One region of the Paenibacillus sp. SEL3 genome, then DNA from elsewhere that is predicted to be linked to it. Evidence: predicted binding sites of a transcription regulator. Region 1 holds the regulator's gene; the other holds the start of a gene.

What was found. Region 1 encodes NrdR, which represses ribonucleotide reductase genes. Its sites were predicted from a motif close to AACACNATATATNGTGTT; they were not measured.
Region 2: nrdI (class Ib ribonucleoside-diphosphate reductase assembly flavoprotein NrdI) is a predicted target of NrdR. The motif match lies at 3,329-3,346, and genes of this name have one in related genera.

Annotation. Positions count from the first base shown of each region.
Region 1 covers NZ_CM137725.1:5,031,314-5,038,720, reverse strand. Annotated here, with positions in the region: gene ACYCS5_RS23250 (radical SAM/SPASM domain-containing protein) at 56-934, opposite strand; gene ACYCS5_RS23245 (helix-turn-helix domain-containing protein) at 1,163-1,918, shown strand; gene ACYCS5_RS23240 (GNAT family N-acetyltransferase) at 1,936-2,586, shown strand; gene ACYCS5_RS23235 (alpha/beta hydrolase family protein) at 2,583-3,587, shown strand; tRNA gene ACYCS5_RS23230 (tRNA-Lys) at 3,930-4,002, opposite strand; tRNA gene ACYCS5_RS23225 (tRNA-Ala) at 4,015-4,090, opposite strand; gene nrdR (transcriptional regulator NrdR) at 4,220-4,687, opposite strand; gene ACYCS5_RS23215 (alpha/beta-type small acid-soluble spore protein) at 4,793-5,017, shown strand; gene ACYCS5_RS23210 (lytic transglycosylase domain-containing protein) at 5,134-5,697, opposite strand; gene coaE (dephospho-CoA kinase) at 5,694-6,290, opposite strand; gene ACYCS5_RS23200 (MntP/YtaF family protein) at 6,302-7,093, opposite strand; gene mutM (DNA-formamidopyrimidine glycosylase) at 7,205-7,407, opposite strand, start outside.
Region 2 covers NZ_CM137725.1:5,190,806-5,198,212, reverse strand. Annotated here, with positions in the region: gene ACYCS5_RS24050 (ABC transporter substrate-binding protein) at 1-842, shown strand, start outside; gene ACYCS5_RS24045 (MFS transporter) at 916-2,091, opposite strand; gene ACYCS5_RS24040 (GNAT family N-acetyltransferase) at 2,142-2,702, opposite strand; gene ACYCS5_RS24035 (DUF2500 domain-containing protein) at 2,742-3,089, opposite strand; gene nrdI (class Ib ribonucleoside-diphosphate reductase assembly flavoprotein NrdI) at 3,512-3,871, shown strand; gene nrdE (class 1b ribonucleoside-diphosphate reductase subunit alpha) at 3,858-5,942, shown strand; gene nrdF (class 1b ribonucleoside-diphosphate reductase subunit beta) at 6,162-7,127, shown strand; gene ACYCS5_RS24015 (MFS transporter) at 7,224-7,407, opposite strand, start outside.

The DNA of each region.
Region 1 (7,407 bases):
AGGGCTATCTTTCTTGCGATTCATTCTACTGTCGATTAAAGCTCTACCTGTATGGCTATGTTCCAAATCGTTTGCGGTACCCGCATTTTCGGCATAACTCTTCTACCGCTTCTCTTTTGGAGAACCCGAAGTACAGACGGTTTGCACGCTCCCCTTCCACAATGTCGGAAAAAGATTGCTCATGCACATTACCTAAATTAATGACACCTTCTCCATCCAGACAGCAAGGGACCACCGTTCCATCCACCAATATCGCTGCTTGGCTACGGAGTGCATGGCAAAAGCCTTTTCCGTCATCTTCCGGGGCACTGAGGCTCGGCCATTCAAATTCGTGGTCCTGATTCAAATAAACGTTTGGTGCGATTTTGACCCCACTACCCGGTATCACCTTTTCCTCAATCCGATAGTCCAGTCCAAACTCTTGCTCCAGTCGTTCAAGTGTTTCCCGATTGCGCTGACGCTGCACATTAGTCAAATTATCTTCAGTCAAGTTCCAGAGACGGAACGAAATAATGACATTGTGTTTCACCGCTTCTCTTACAAACGTGAAAATATTACCCAAATATCCTTCTCGATCCACGGAGCCTTCATGTCCGTCAAAACTATGGAGAGAGAAGTTCATCTGACGCAGCGCTGGTTGCCCAAGCAGCTTATGTCCGGTCTTCGGCAGCAAGGTACCATTAGTGGTAATATTGACCTTTAAGCCTTTCTCATGAGCACTTTCCAGTAAAAGATCAATTTTCGGATGGAGCAACGGCTCTCCTTTTACATGCAAATAGATATAATCTGTATGTGGTTTGACCTGATCAAGCACATTTCGAAAGACTTCCGGATCAATAAATTTTTTGACACGCTGTGTTTGAGGACAAAAGCTGCATGCGAGATTGCAAATGCTCGTTATCTCAATGTATACCTTTTTAAAAGTTTTCAACATGATTTCCCCATTCTAACCTTCATCCTGAGCATCTTGTTTATGCTCACTAATCTTATGATTATAACGGGTTATCACCGACAGGTAAACTCTCCAGTCTCCCCCTTGGTGTGGGCATCAAATGCTCGACACCTACGCCTATCCAAGATTTGTTTGATATTTTCTATTGACCCTAGGTCTGACCTAAGGTTTATAGTGGAGTTATTCAAATATCAGTAAGGAGTCCTCTCATTGAAAGAACACATTACGATCAGCCAGCTTGCTCAGCTTATGAATGTATCTGTACATCAACTGCGATATTTTGAAGAAAAGGGAATCCTCTATCCATCACATACTGAAGAAAATCAATATCGGATGTACGGGCTTCATGAGATTTATCAGCTATCGCATATTTTATTACTACGTAAATTAAATGTCCCTGTCGGTCAGATTCAAGAATGTATGACTTCCTATGCTGCCGATGATTATAACCAGCTTTTAGAGCATTCGTTGCAAAAAGTACAAGCTGAAATAGCTAACTTAAAGATGCATGAACAGTTTATTCACAAAGTGTTAGAAGAATATAATAATCGGACCCAGCAGGGCGATGAGTATCAAGTCAAACGATTAGGTCCCCGTCATTTAAAGCTATGGTTTGCATTGGAGAATGGTCAAGAGTTCACTGCCGGAAACCTATTTGAACACCGCCCTGCCCCACCTCGATTATTTGAAAATGACCTGCATTACTTGTCTGATGCTGGACAGTTGAAGCTGTGTTATGAAACGGCGGATGTGGCTGACTATATTCTGGAAGAAGGCAACTATCTTTATAAGCATCTTTCCGTCATTGAAGAACCTGAGATTGATTATGAAATCAAACAAATGGAACGATATGTAGCTCATCACCAATATAACTGCCAAAGCAAGATCATTCTAGTAGAAAAATCTTATCTTTCGATGTTCGACAACAACAAGCTACAATATGAAATTCAAGTCAAAGTAGAATAAATCTTGGAGGGTGTTACATGAGTGCAAAATCTTTTGACATTGTTGCATACCAAAAACAAGACAATGAAGCTGTTTGCAGTCTTTTAGTCGAATCGTTTAAAGCAAAATTCCAATCTCTTGTTACACTAAAGGATCAAGCTATACAGCAGTTGTTAATGCAGGTTTGGGTTCAAAATCCTTATTCTACATCTATGAAACAATTTGTAGCTAAAGAAAACGAAGAAGTTATCGGTGTTCTTTCCCTTAAATGGAAACCCTCCTACTCTTCACTTCCTGAAACAAACCCCATTTCTTTGACTCCGCTGCTAAAACAGTTTGGTTGTTTCAATGTATTTAAATTTTTGGCAGGTATGCATGCGCTAGAGTATACCCCCGCTGCAAATGAGTGTTACATTGATCATTTGGCGATTCGTTCAAGTCATCGTAATCAGGGAATAGGACGCCATCTTGTAGCTTTCGCACAGCAATTTTCGGTTGAATCTGGTTTTCATGCATTGACACTTCACGTAGCGCATAAGAACCAAGGGGCTATCCGTTTGTATCACCAACTGGCGTTTGAAGTAAAACAATCCAAATATAATGGGTTACGGCATTTTTGGTTCAAGGAGCCTGTATGGCATCTGATGAGTTGGAAAGAGAACCTGCATTCGAGGAGAGAGCATCATTGAAAAAAACACTCAAGCTTACTTTTGGTATTACGGCAGCTCTGGCTGTTGTATCGGTACTCATTGTTCTATATCAAAATTCTTACAAGATGACAGAAGAAAAAATACAAATCACGACACCTAAAGGGCTGTTAACAGGTACATTAACTTTGCCTAAGAACTACTCGGGAAAGGTTGGATTGGTTGTTTTTGTCCATGGGGATGGTCCTATTAATGACACCTATGATGATGGATACAAACCACTGTGGGAAAAGTTCGCTTCCAAGGGTTATGCCTCCTTGTCACTGAATAAGCCCGGTATTAACAGCGCTCCTGGTAACTGGCTCGCCCAAAGCATGGAGGACCGCGCACAGGAGATCCGATATGCAATAGACTGGGCAAGAAGCTTACCTATGATTGATAAGCAAAAAATCGGCCTATGGGGAGCCAGTCAAGCAGGATGGGTCATTCCGAAGATCGTTAAAGAGGAGCATGATATTGCATTCAGCATCCTTGTATCGCCTGCCGTGAACTGGATTTCCCAAGGACAATTTAATACCAGAAAAGAACTGGAGCGAGAAGGAGTTACTCCGCAAGAAATTCAAAAGACATTGAACTACGATCAAGAGATTCTACAGTTACTGAAAAGACAGGCTTCTTATGAAGAATATCTAAGCATAGCCGATCCTGACGATATGATTTCCAAAGAAAGATGGAGCTTTATACGCAAAAATTTTCTGTCTGATTCCACCGAAGAATTAAGTCACTTCCATACTCCTGTACTCTTGGTTCTGGCTGGAAAAGATATTAATGTCGATGCAAAGGATACCGAGCGAGTCTATCGCCAGAAAATACCTCCAGAACTGCTGTCCGTGATTCATTTACCTGAAGCCGACCACTCCATGATGGATGAAAAAATCGCGCGTTCAAAATATCTAACTTTTTTAACAGCCGTATTCGCCCCAAGAAAATTGGTGAATGACGAGTATCTCGAAATCCTTGCCAATTATGTCAGTGAGCGTTAAACAATGATGTTTTTTCCACACTTCTTTTGAATATGCTGATAAAAAATCCATCGAAAGATAAAAGGGTACATTTTTTTTGAGTATACGATTTTCTTAATGCGGTCTACAGACAGTCCGCATTGTTCTGAGAGTTCGTCAATGGGCAGCCCATGTCTGCAAATAACTAGTCCTTGCACTCGTGAATAATGGGTTGCAATTCAAAAAAGACGTCTATTTCCCTGTAGGATCTGTTTTCTGTGCATTCAGTTACGCGCTCATTCAACTCATAACTGTTCTCGGTTAGACTGGGAATAGATCTATAAACAACAAAAAAACGGCATCTCTGCCGTTTTTCTAAAAGGATGGACTCTCAGGGACTCGAACCCTGGACCAATTGATTAAGAGTCAACTGCTCTACCAACTGAGCTAAGAGTCCATAATAAAATTTTGGTGGAGCCTAGGGGGATCGAACCCCTGACCTCATCGCTGCCAGCGATGCGCTCTCCCAGCTGAGCTAAGGCCCCATCATAAGCAAGTTTTATCAACGTTTCAAGCGACTTCTATATCATATAAAATATTTAACCCTGTGTCAATACTTTTATAAAAAAATATAATTTTCTCCCTTCATGGCCCAGAAAAGATACAGTCAGCGATCAGTCGCTGGCTGTATCTTTAGATAACAGTGTTTTCAGTTCCTTCATAAACATATTGATGTCTTTAAACTGACGATAGACGGACGCAAAACGTACGTAGGCGACTTCATCCACTGGGTAAAGCTGTTCCATGACCAGCTCACCAATCTGCTGGCTATCCACTTCTGTGGCTGCTGTGTTGCGGATAGCGTTCTCCACCTGGGATACGATCATATCCAGTTGCTCGACGGATACTGGACGCTTCTCGCAGGCTCGAATGAGACCGCGCAGCATTTTATCACGACTAAACTCTTCACGGCTGCCGTCTTTTTTGATGACCATGAGAGGGGTTTCCTCCACCATTTCAAAGGTGGTAAAACGCCTGGCACACTGCTCACATTCACGGCGGCGACGGATGGACTTGTTATCATTCGCAGGTCGCGAATCCAGCACTTTCGTGCCATTGTAGGCACAATACGGACATTTCATAATCTCACCACTTTCTTTTTCCAATAAATTCCCGAAGACTTTTAGTAATAATTTTGTCAAAACAGATCATAATATGTTTACCATATCGCGAGGAGGTGAACAACAATGGCACAAGGAAACAATGGCAACTCCAACAATCTGGTAGTCAGCAGATCCTCCGGCGCTCTGGAGCAAATGAAATTTGAAATCGCTCAAGAGTTGGGTATCAGCATTCCTCAAGATGGATACCAAGGTAATATGACTTCCTATGAGAACGGTTCGATCGGGGGCTACATCACAAAACGCCTCGTAACGATCGCCGAACAACAATTGGCAGGTCAATACCAATAATCGCGGTAATAATGCAAAAATAACAAGAAAAAGTGTCTGGATGGGCTGGTAAAAACAGCCTGTCCAACGCTTTTTTCATTTTAAAGCGAAAAGCTCATCATGTCATTAACTTGGATTTAAAAATCATTATAAATTTTCGTGTATTGCCTGTAGTAATAAATGACCCGCTGTACATAATGTCGTGTTTCACCAAAAGGGATTTGCTTGATGGACTCTTCTTTTCCATCCCACACTCCCTTATCCAGCCACTCTTGAACTTTACCCGGCCCTGCATTGTAAGCAGCTACGATTGCTACAGGATTATCCTGAAACTTTATGGATAGGTTATGCAAATACCAGGTTCCCAGCTCAATATTGGTGCCAGGCTCGTGCTTGACACTGTCCAGCGGAACCTTTTGAATCTGGGCGCTGTCCATAATCCAATTTGCCGTATTCGGCATAATCTGCATCAGCCCTAGCGCCCCCTTATGTGACTGCTTACTGGTTTTAAAATTGGTTTCTACACGGATAATAGACGCCACCAAAAATGGGTCTACTTCATACGTCTGTGAATACTGCCGAATCTCATCCTTATATTGAATTGGATAGAACCAGGACATCCAATTTGAATTAAGGAATAGAATCAGGACAAACCCGACAAACAAAATGAGCAGGACTCTTTTCTTTCGCAAAATATTCATGCAAGTCCCTTCCGCTGCCAAAATTGATCAATTTGTCGCTTCGTCTCAGTCTGTGTTCCACTATTATCAATAACGATATCGGCCAAGCTTTTCTTTTGCTCAATATCCATTTGTGCGGACAGCCGAAGTCCAGCTTGCTCCTCCGTCAGACCGTCTCTGAGCACCAGACGCTGGAGCTGAATATCACGTGGTACGTACACAACCATAATTTCCTCGTACAAGCTCTCAAGCCCCGACTCGTACAGTAACGGAATATCTGCCAAAACAAGCTTGTCCGGCTGTTCCCGTTCAAATGCTTCCATGCGCATACGCATTTCCTCACGAATAGCAGGATGTGTAATATCGTTAAGTGCCTGCCGCTGGGCAGGGTCTCCGAATACAATCTCCCCCAGTTTTTTGCGAAGCAGAGTTCCGTCACTGTTCACTATAGCTTGTCCAAAATGCTGAATGACCGCCGCCAACACCGGATGCCCCGGAAGCATCACTTCCCGGGCAATGGCATCTGCGTCGATCAGCAGCGCACCTTTGGCGACCAAAAGAGCCGACACGGTGCTTTTTCCGGTAGCAATACCTCCGGTTAATCCGATATTCATGCTCTTTCACCTCATAACAGCTTCAATATGCCCATCATAATCAGTAATAATGCCGGCAATACACCCAGCGCCTTCATAAATCGAAATGCTGATAGAAAAAAGCCTGCCTTCATCCCTGCAATCAAAAATGTTCCACTGAATAACGTAATAGCCAGCGCAGTAGACAGTGGCTGAAAACCAAGCATAGCTGCCCCGAGTCCCGCTCCGAACGCATCGACCGATAATGCAATACCCAGCCAAACCGCTTCGGTAGCAGATATACTGCCGGAACGGTCCATATCCGCAGCAGACGGGCTTCGAAGAATCCGAATAACAAGCCCCCATTTGCGAAGCTCCAGAGAAAATACTGTTCGTTCCTGCTGCTCCACAGAAGCTTCTGCCGACAGATCTTTTCTTGAGCTAGGGAAAGACTCGGTATCAGCATTCTCTACACCCTTCTTCTCCCCAAGAACAGATCTGCTCGCTGGATCAGTCTGTTTTGTAAGAAGCAAACCCCGAGAGGGCTCCACTGAATCCTCTGGCAAATCCTCTTTGCGGTGCAGAGCTTGAATCAAAGAGTAACAGCCGATACAGATCAGGATGACAGCACCGAAAACGGTAGTATATACAGGAGACAGGGCACGAGATAGTAATGCGCCCAATTGCATGGATATGCCGATCACCAAACCTGAACATACGGAGATGATAGCAATCGACAACAGTGGAATTTTCATTTTGCGCAGACCATATGTAACACCGACTCCGAAACTGTCCAAACTTAGCGCAAATGCCAGTAACAGCAGGGCTCCCCAATGATTAGCCACTCCAATTCCCTCCCATTGCGAAGGCAGGGCCTTATAACAACCGAAACCCTCCGCAGTATTGGTACTTGGAACAATATATGAGAGGGATGGGCTTGGGGTGACTGTGCTTGTTTAGCGCAGAGGCTGGCAGACCGGACAATGATGTGTGCCCCGTCCGGCTACGACAGATTTTTCGATCAATGTACCACAGTTGATGCAAGGCTTCGCGTTACGTCCATAGATTTGCAATTGATGCTGGAAGTCGCCCGCTTCGCCCTGTCCATTCACGAATGATTTAATGGACGAGCCTCCAACCTGAATGGACGCACCTAGCG
Region 2 (7,407 bases), 160 kb from region 1:
TGCAAAAAAGTGATCAGTACAAGTCCAAAATTGCCGCAGGCCGTGTCATCGGACTCATTGATCAGGAATGGAACTATCAAGATGCCGAAAATGCGCTCAAAGCAGCAGGTAAGGATGAATTCACTTACGCCCATTTTCCAGTCACTTTAAATGAGAAATACGAGGACCATTCCCTCCAGCCCATCGGCTTCGATACCGCATCCGGGATCGGAATTACAACCTCATGTAAAAATCCGGTGCGAGCTATCAAGTTTCTGGATTTTCTGGCCTCCGACGAAGGACAAATTTTACGTAATTGGGGAATTGAAGGCCAGCATTACAACGTAGAGAATGGCAAACGAGTCATTCCGGCGGATGTGCAACAACGTAAGAACACCGATAACGCTTCTTTTAGCAGAGAGTCAGGTATCGGTTTGTACTGGATATGGGGTCCACATTACGGCGATAGCGTGAAGGACCCTTCGGGCAATTATTACACAACCAATTATCCGGAGATGATTACCGAAAATTATAGTCAAGCCGAGAAAGAGTCCCTTCAGGCATACAAAGCCCATACGTGGAAAGACCTGTTCCCGAACGAAAAAGATTTTCCGGTAAAAGAGTGGGGGGCTGCCTACAACATGCCTGTTCCGACCAATACGAATTACAATGTTATTTATCAAAAGTCGCAGGACATTGTACGCAAACGCATTCCTGAGGCCGTACTCGCCAAGCCAGATCAGTTCGACGCTGTGTATGACCGCATGCTCCAAGAGCTGGATCAGGCGGGTGTGCCAAAGGCTGAAGAAATCTACACTGGCCTAATTCAAAATCGGCTGAAACTGTGGTACGGCGAAAAATAGGGTTTGCCTTTTTAATGAAATATTACAGGGCTGACAGACCATGCTGTTCAGCCCTTCTACATTAACTTTTACATTACATATTCTGTTTGGTTTCTTTTTCTTTCCAAGAATTACTTTTCCCTGATACACGATTGACGTAAAACAATAAAATGATAGGAATCAACGCAATCCCGCCACACATCACCCAAGATATTTGAATAGGTGTTTGATCGGAAGACAAATCCGTAAAATTACGACTGATGGTCCCTGTCACGATTAAACCTATGCACATGCCTAATTGTGAAATCGCAGAATCCAAAGATAGTAGTGTAGAACGATACTCATTAGAGATTCTTTTGTTCAGAAAAATTTGTTTGGCAACCGGGTACATGCCGCGCCCAATTTCATAGATCAAAAAGGTAAGCAGTACAGGATAAAATGTGTTGAATGCACCGGCTAAAATGAGCCATATCCCAATCATGCCGCAGGCATACATGAGTATATGTACATCACTGAATCGTGCGCCTAGCTTTCGAACCAGGTAACTTCCCAAAGTCATACATAGTGAATACCCTGCCTTGATAAACCCCATAATCCAAATCCCTTGTTCAGAAAGGCCAACCAGACGTGGCTGTTGGAATGTATTCCCCGCCGAGTTCGAAAAGCTGATAAATAAGCCTATCATAAACACAATCCAGATAGACTTATTTTCAAAACCGATACGGACACTTTCTCCGATAATCGTTTTAATGCGAGTATTAGACGTCTTTCGATGTGCAACATTCTCCTCATCCATATAAAAGAAACATAGAAAAATGCATACAATAATAGATAAAATGCTAACCGCCCATGGAAGTGAATAGTTAAAAGTTGCGAGAAAGGCCCCCAACAGACCACAAATAAATCCTGAAATGTACTGTATACTGTTAGAGGTTGTAAAAAGAACTTCCATGGGCTTATCACTATTTTCCACAACCCATGATTCCAACGAACCTGATTGTAAACATATAGCCAGACCTCCAAAGACTTGCGCAAACACAAGCACCCCGATATGATCTGTCGAAACGAACAATACACTATAGGCTAGAAAACAACAAAGTCCCAAAATAACAGAGATTTTTCTTCCATACTTGTCTGCAATAGCCCCCGTGGGTATCTCAAACAGAAAAATACTTACAAAGAATACAACCAGTAAGAAGTTCGCACTCTGCAAAGAAAGTCCTTTAGCTAATAAAAAAAGGATGAGCGTAGTCCCCGTGATTTCACTCATAAAAAATTGAAGAAAGCTGACGGAGTAATATAGCTTATGAGGTTGCACTCTCAGGATTCCGTCGCTTGCTGTGCAGCCTCATATTCACTTCGCAAAATCCCCATCTGAATAATGTCATAGTATCGCCCTTCCCTGAATAGCTTTTCCCGCAGCCGCCCTTCCTCCTTGAAGCCGCTGGCCAAATAGCAACGGTGTGCACGTTCATTGAACGCATAGACCTCCAGCTCCAGCCGATGCAGGTTCAGCGTATGAAATGCAAATTTTTGTAACAACCGGATCGCTTCCCGTCCATAACCTTTGCCTAGATCACCGTCACGCCCGATCACAATTCCAAGGGTGGCGTGCCGATTCACCCAGTTGATTTTAAATAAGTCCAGTTGTCCGATATAATCCAGGGTGTCTTTATGCGCAATGACAAAACCTTTGATCTCGGGGTTGCCGTCAATCATCATCTGTACAAAAGATTCACTATTCACCTGTGAATGCGGATAGATAAACACGTCGCTTAAACCACGTGTGATTTCCGGGTCATTGACCCATTTTCGGATATCTGGTATATCCTCTTGACGGTATTCTCTCAATACAACTCGTTTTCCAATGATATGCGGCATCGTAATCTTCCCTCCGATTATGTATTTGTTTAAGCACCTTTATGCTTCCATTACTCTCACAAACTCCAGAAAACGTGTACCTTTATAATGAAGCTCCCCACGATCCCCGATCACAATCATACCAAAGTCCCTATCCTTCACCTCCAGCTCCTTACGCTCACCCCCGTCAAACTCAAAGGTGATATAATAATAGGTCGAAGCTGAAAAATCGCCTGATCCCCCACGCACTCTCGTCCGTTTATCCACAACCTTACATGAACGTTGTACCCGTTCGGCTGCTTGATTGGACAGGCCCGCTCCGATCGTTTTGACAATTCCCATAATCATTACAAAAGCAATGAGTCCAAATACGATAAAAAAGATCGTATTAAACGATTGAACTTCCATAGAATCACTTCCCATTCACTTCATCCTTTCTACAGTAAAATGTAAATTTTCCATTCAATTGCCCATTGACAAATCGTACATCTTCACCCTCAAAAACTCCAATACTTTTTTAACATACTTACGAAAAAAAAGTTCTTTCGCTCTTTTCCGCACCCCGCTTGGACTTCTACCCGATCTGGGTCCTCTGATCCCCTCTAGACCGATTGACAAAACTATATATAGATATAAAATAGAGAATGTACTCTAAATATAGTGTAAAAAACGTATTTATGCCCGATATCTTGAAGATACAGGTATGAAAATACATGTAAATATAGAGTCAAAAATCTTAAATGGCGCAGCCAGCAAGGGATTCCATCTATAATAGATCCCAGGCAATGCCGTTTTCTTTTTTCGTTAAATGTTTAAGGAGGTTGCATACCATGCTGATTGCATATGATTCCAAGACCGGCAATGTAAAAAGATTTATAAACAAGCTCAAGCTTCCAGCGGTTCAGATCGAGGAGCAAATGACTATAGAAGAACCTTACGTACTTATTACATATACAACTGGGTTTGGGCAGATACCTGAGAGGGTATCTTCCTTTTTGAAAAAGAATGCTCAAAACCTTGTTGGTGTAGCTGCAAGCGGCAACCGTAACTGGGGTGAGAAATTTGCCAAAAGTGCGGATTTGATTGCCGATCATTATAATGTCCCCGTGATTAGTAAATTTGAATTATCTGGAACGTTCGGAGATGTAGAGCGTTTTAAACAGGAGGTGAGCCGAGTTGCGGCATATTGAATTGAACAACATGTTGATGAAACGCGATACAGACGGCTTTTTCCAATTGGAAAAAGACCAAGAGGCTGTAGCAGAGTTTATGAAGGAAGTTCAGGAACGGAGTTTGAAGTTTGCTGACACAGCCGCTCAAGTGCTGTATATGATTGAGAATGATTATTACGAAAATTTCTATAACAGCTACACGGCTGACGAAATTAATGATATTTTCCATATCACTCATAGCTATAATTTTAAATTTCCTTCCTATATGGCAGCATCCAAGTTTTATACCGACTATGCAATGAAGAGTAACGACCGTAAAGTCTATCTGGAACATTACCCTGACCGGGTTGCTGCTGTCGCGCTGCATTTAGGACGCGGTAACGCCGATACGGCACGCCTGTTGTCTCGCTCGATGATGGAGCAACGTCTCCAGCCAGCGACACCAACGTTCCTGAATGCAGGCAAAAGCCGCCGTGGGGAATTGGTATCCTGCTTCCTGCTCGAAATGGACGACTCCCTGAACTCGATCAACTATGTGCTGAACACCTGCATGCAGTTGTCCAAAATCGGGGGCGGTGTTGCCGTTAACCTGTCGAAGCTGCGGGCACGCGGCGAAGCGATTAAAGGCGTAGAAGGCGCAGCAAAAGGCATTATGCCTGTGCTGAAGCTGATGGAAGACGGCTTCTCCTACGCAGATCAAATGGGGCAACGCAAAGGCTCTGGGGCAGCCTATTACAACATTTTCGGATGGGACGTGCTGGAGTTCCTGGATAGCAAAAAAATCAATGCTGACGAAAGAGTACGTCTCAAGACACTTTCGATTGGATTACTGGTGCCAAATCGCTTTTACAAGCTGGCTCAAGATAACGAACCGCTGCATGTATTTGCTCCTTACAGTGTGTTCAAAGCCTATGGAACACATCTGGACGACATGGATTTGGATGAAATGTACGACACGCTGCTCGCCGACGATCGGGTGAAGAAAAAAATAGCGATGAGCGCACGTGACATGCTGACGAAAATTGCCATGATTCAGTTGGAGTCTGGTTATCCATATATCATGAACAAAAGTAACGCGAACCAGGCACATGCTCTTAAAAACGTGGGTCAAGTCAAGATGTCGAACTTATGCACGGAAATCTTCCAGTTGCAGGAAACTTCCGAAATTACAGATTACGGACAACAGGATACTATCCGCCGGGACGTGAGCTGTAATCTGGCTTCTCTGAACATTGTAAATGTGATGGAGCATGGCAAAATCCGCGAATCCGTTCACGAGGGTATGATTGCTCTTACTTCGGTCAGCGATATGACCCAAGTAGCTAATGCACCAGGTGTCGCGAAAGCGAACCGTGAAATGCATTCCGTCGGTTTGGGTGTCATGAATCTGCACGGCTACTTTGCCAAGAACAAAATTGCGTATGAAAGCAATGAAGCAAAAGACTTTGTCCGTACCTTCTTCATGACGATGAACTATCATTCCATCGAAAAGAGTATGGAAATCGCGAAAGCGGCTGGACAAAACTTTTATGGATTTGAGGAATCGGATTATGCGACAGGCGTATATTTTGACCGATACCTGAACACAGATTATCGTCCAACAACTGCACGTGTGCAAGAGTTATTCAAGGGCATCTATGTTCCGACTACAGCGGACTGGGACAAATTAAAAGCAGATGTGATGAAAAATGGCCTGTACCACGCCTATCGTATGGCAATTGCGCCGACTGCCAGCATTTCGTACATTCAAAATGCAACATCCAGTGTTATGCCGATTGTTGAGCAGATTGAAACCCGTACCTATGCCAATTCGACGACCTACTATCCAATGCCTTATTTGCAAAAGGATAACGTGTTCTTCTATAAATCTGCTTATCAAATGGACCAATTCAAAGTGCTGGATCTGATTGCAGAAATCCAGCCGCATGTGGACCAAGGAATTTCGACCGTGCTTCATGTGAACAGTGACGTGACTACGCGTCAGTTAGCACGTTGCTATCTGTACGCCGCACACAAAGGACTTAAATCGTTATACTACACACGCACCAAAAAGCTGTCTGTGGAAGAGTGTCTCACCTGCTCCATCTAAAGCATAAATGGTAACAAGCTGTAGTATAAAAATTAGATTTTAAATAGATATGGATGCTTTGCATTAGAAGCTGTATCCAGCGTGTGGTTTAGACCTTTACGGGACTGGACAAGACCCTCGCGGATACAGCTTCCGTATGTCAAGCATACGATGATTCGCCTGCACTATTTCAATGTGTGTTTCCAGGGAATCTCGCAAGCTGAAGGGAGAATGCTAACAATGACAGGTATACAAGCTGTAAACTGGAATCGCTCGGACGATGATTTCACACTGATGTTCTGGAACCAGAACATTATGCAATTTTGGACGGATGACGAAATCCCGTTGTCTGACGATAAAATGTCCTGGGTAACCCTCAGTGATATCGAAAAAGAAGCCTACATGAAGGTGCTAGGCGGACTAACGCTACTGGATACCATTCAAGGCGGCGTGGGTATGCCGCAAATTATGGAGCATGTGGACGGACTACAACGCAAAGCCGTACTAAGCTTTATGGCGATGATGGAACAAATTCATGCCAAGTCGTATAGTAGCATCTTTACAACGCTAGCTTCCACGGAAGAAATTGACGGTGTATTCCGCTGGGTAGAAGAAAATCCACATCTCCAAACCAAGGCAGAAACCATTCGTCAGTATTATATGAATATCCACACACCGAAAGACCTGTATCTCGCGATGGCAGCGTCGGTGCTGTTAGAAAGCTATTTATTTTATAGCGGCTTCTTCTACCCTCTTTATCTGGCGGGCCAGGGCAAGCTGACATGCAGTGGCGAAATTATCGATTTGATCTTACGGGACGAAAGTATTCACGGTGTGTACGTAGGTGTATTGGCACAGGAGATTTATGCAGAATTGGACGAGGAAGAACAACGTGATCTTTACCAGACGCTGGTAGGCTTGCTGCGCTACTTGCATAACAACGAGGAACAATACACCGAGCAAATTTACACCCCTATTGGACTCGTAGACGATGTGAAAGTCTTTTTGCGCTACAACGCCAATAAGGCCATGATGAACTTGGGCTTTGATCCACTGTTTGAAGAAGAAGAAGTTAATCCCATTGTATTCAACGGCATCAGCACCCACACTAAGCAGCATGATTTCTTTTCTAAAAAAGGAAACGGCTATGTGCGGGCGATGAATGTAGAGCCGCTGACAGATGATGATTTTAATTTTGGCGTATAAGTACAATTACGTAAAACTGTAAACAAATAGGGTTTCAGAACTTGTCCCTGAGTTCTGAAACCCTATTGCCTAAATAAAGTAGATAGTTTACATATTTCAGGATTTTGCAAAATCCTCATTTACATGCGTTCGCTTATATAAAACTGGTATTGCCGCTGCTATAAGGATCATACCCATAAAAGCGGGTGCGGCATGACCCAGTGATACATAGATTTGACCTCCAATAATAGGCCCAATCATTCTTGCTAAAGCCTGAATAGATTGACTACCTCCTTGAATC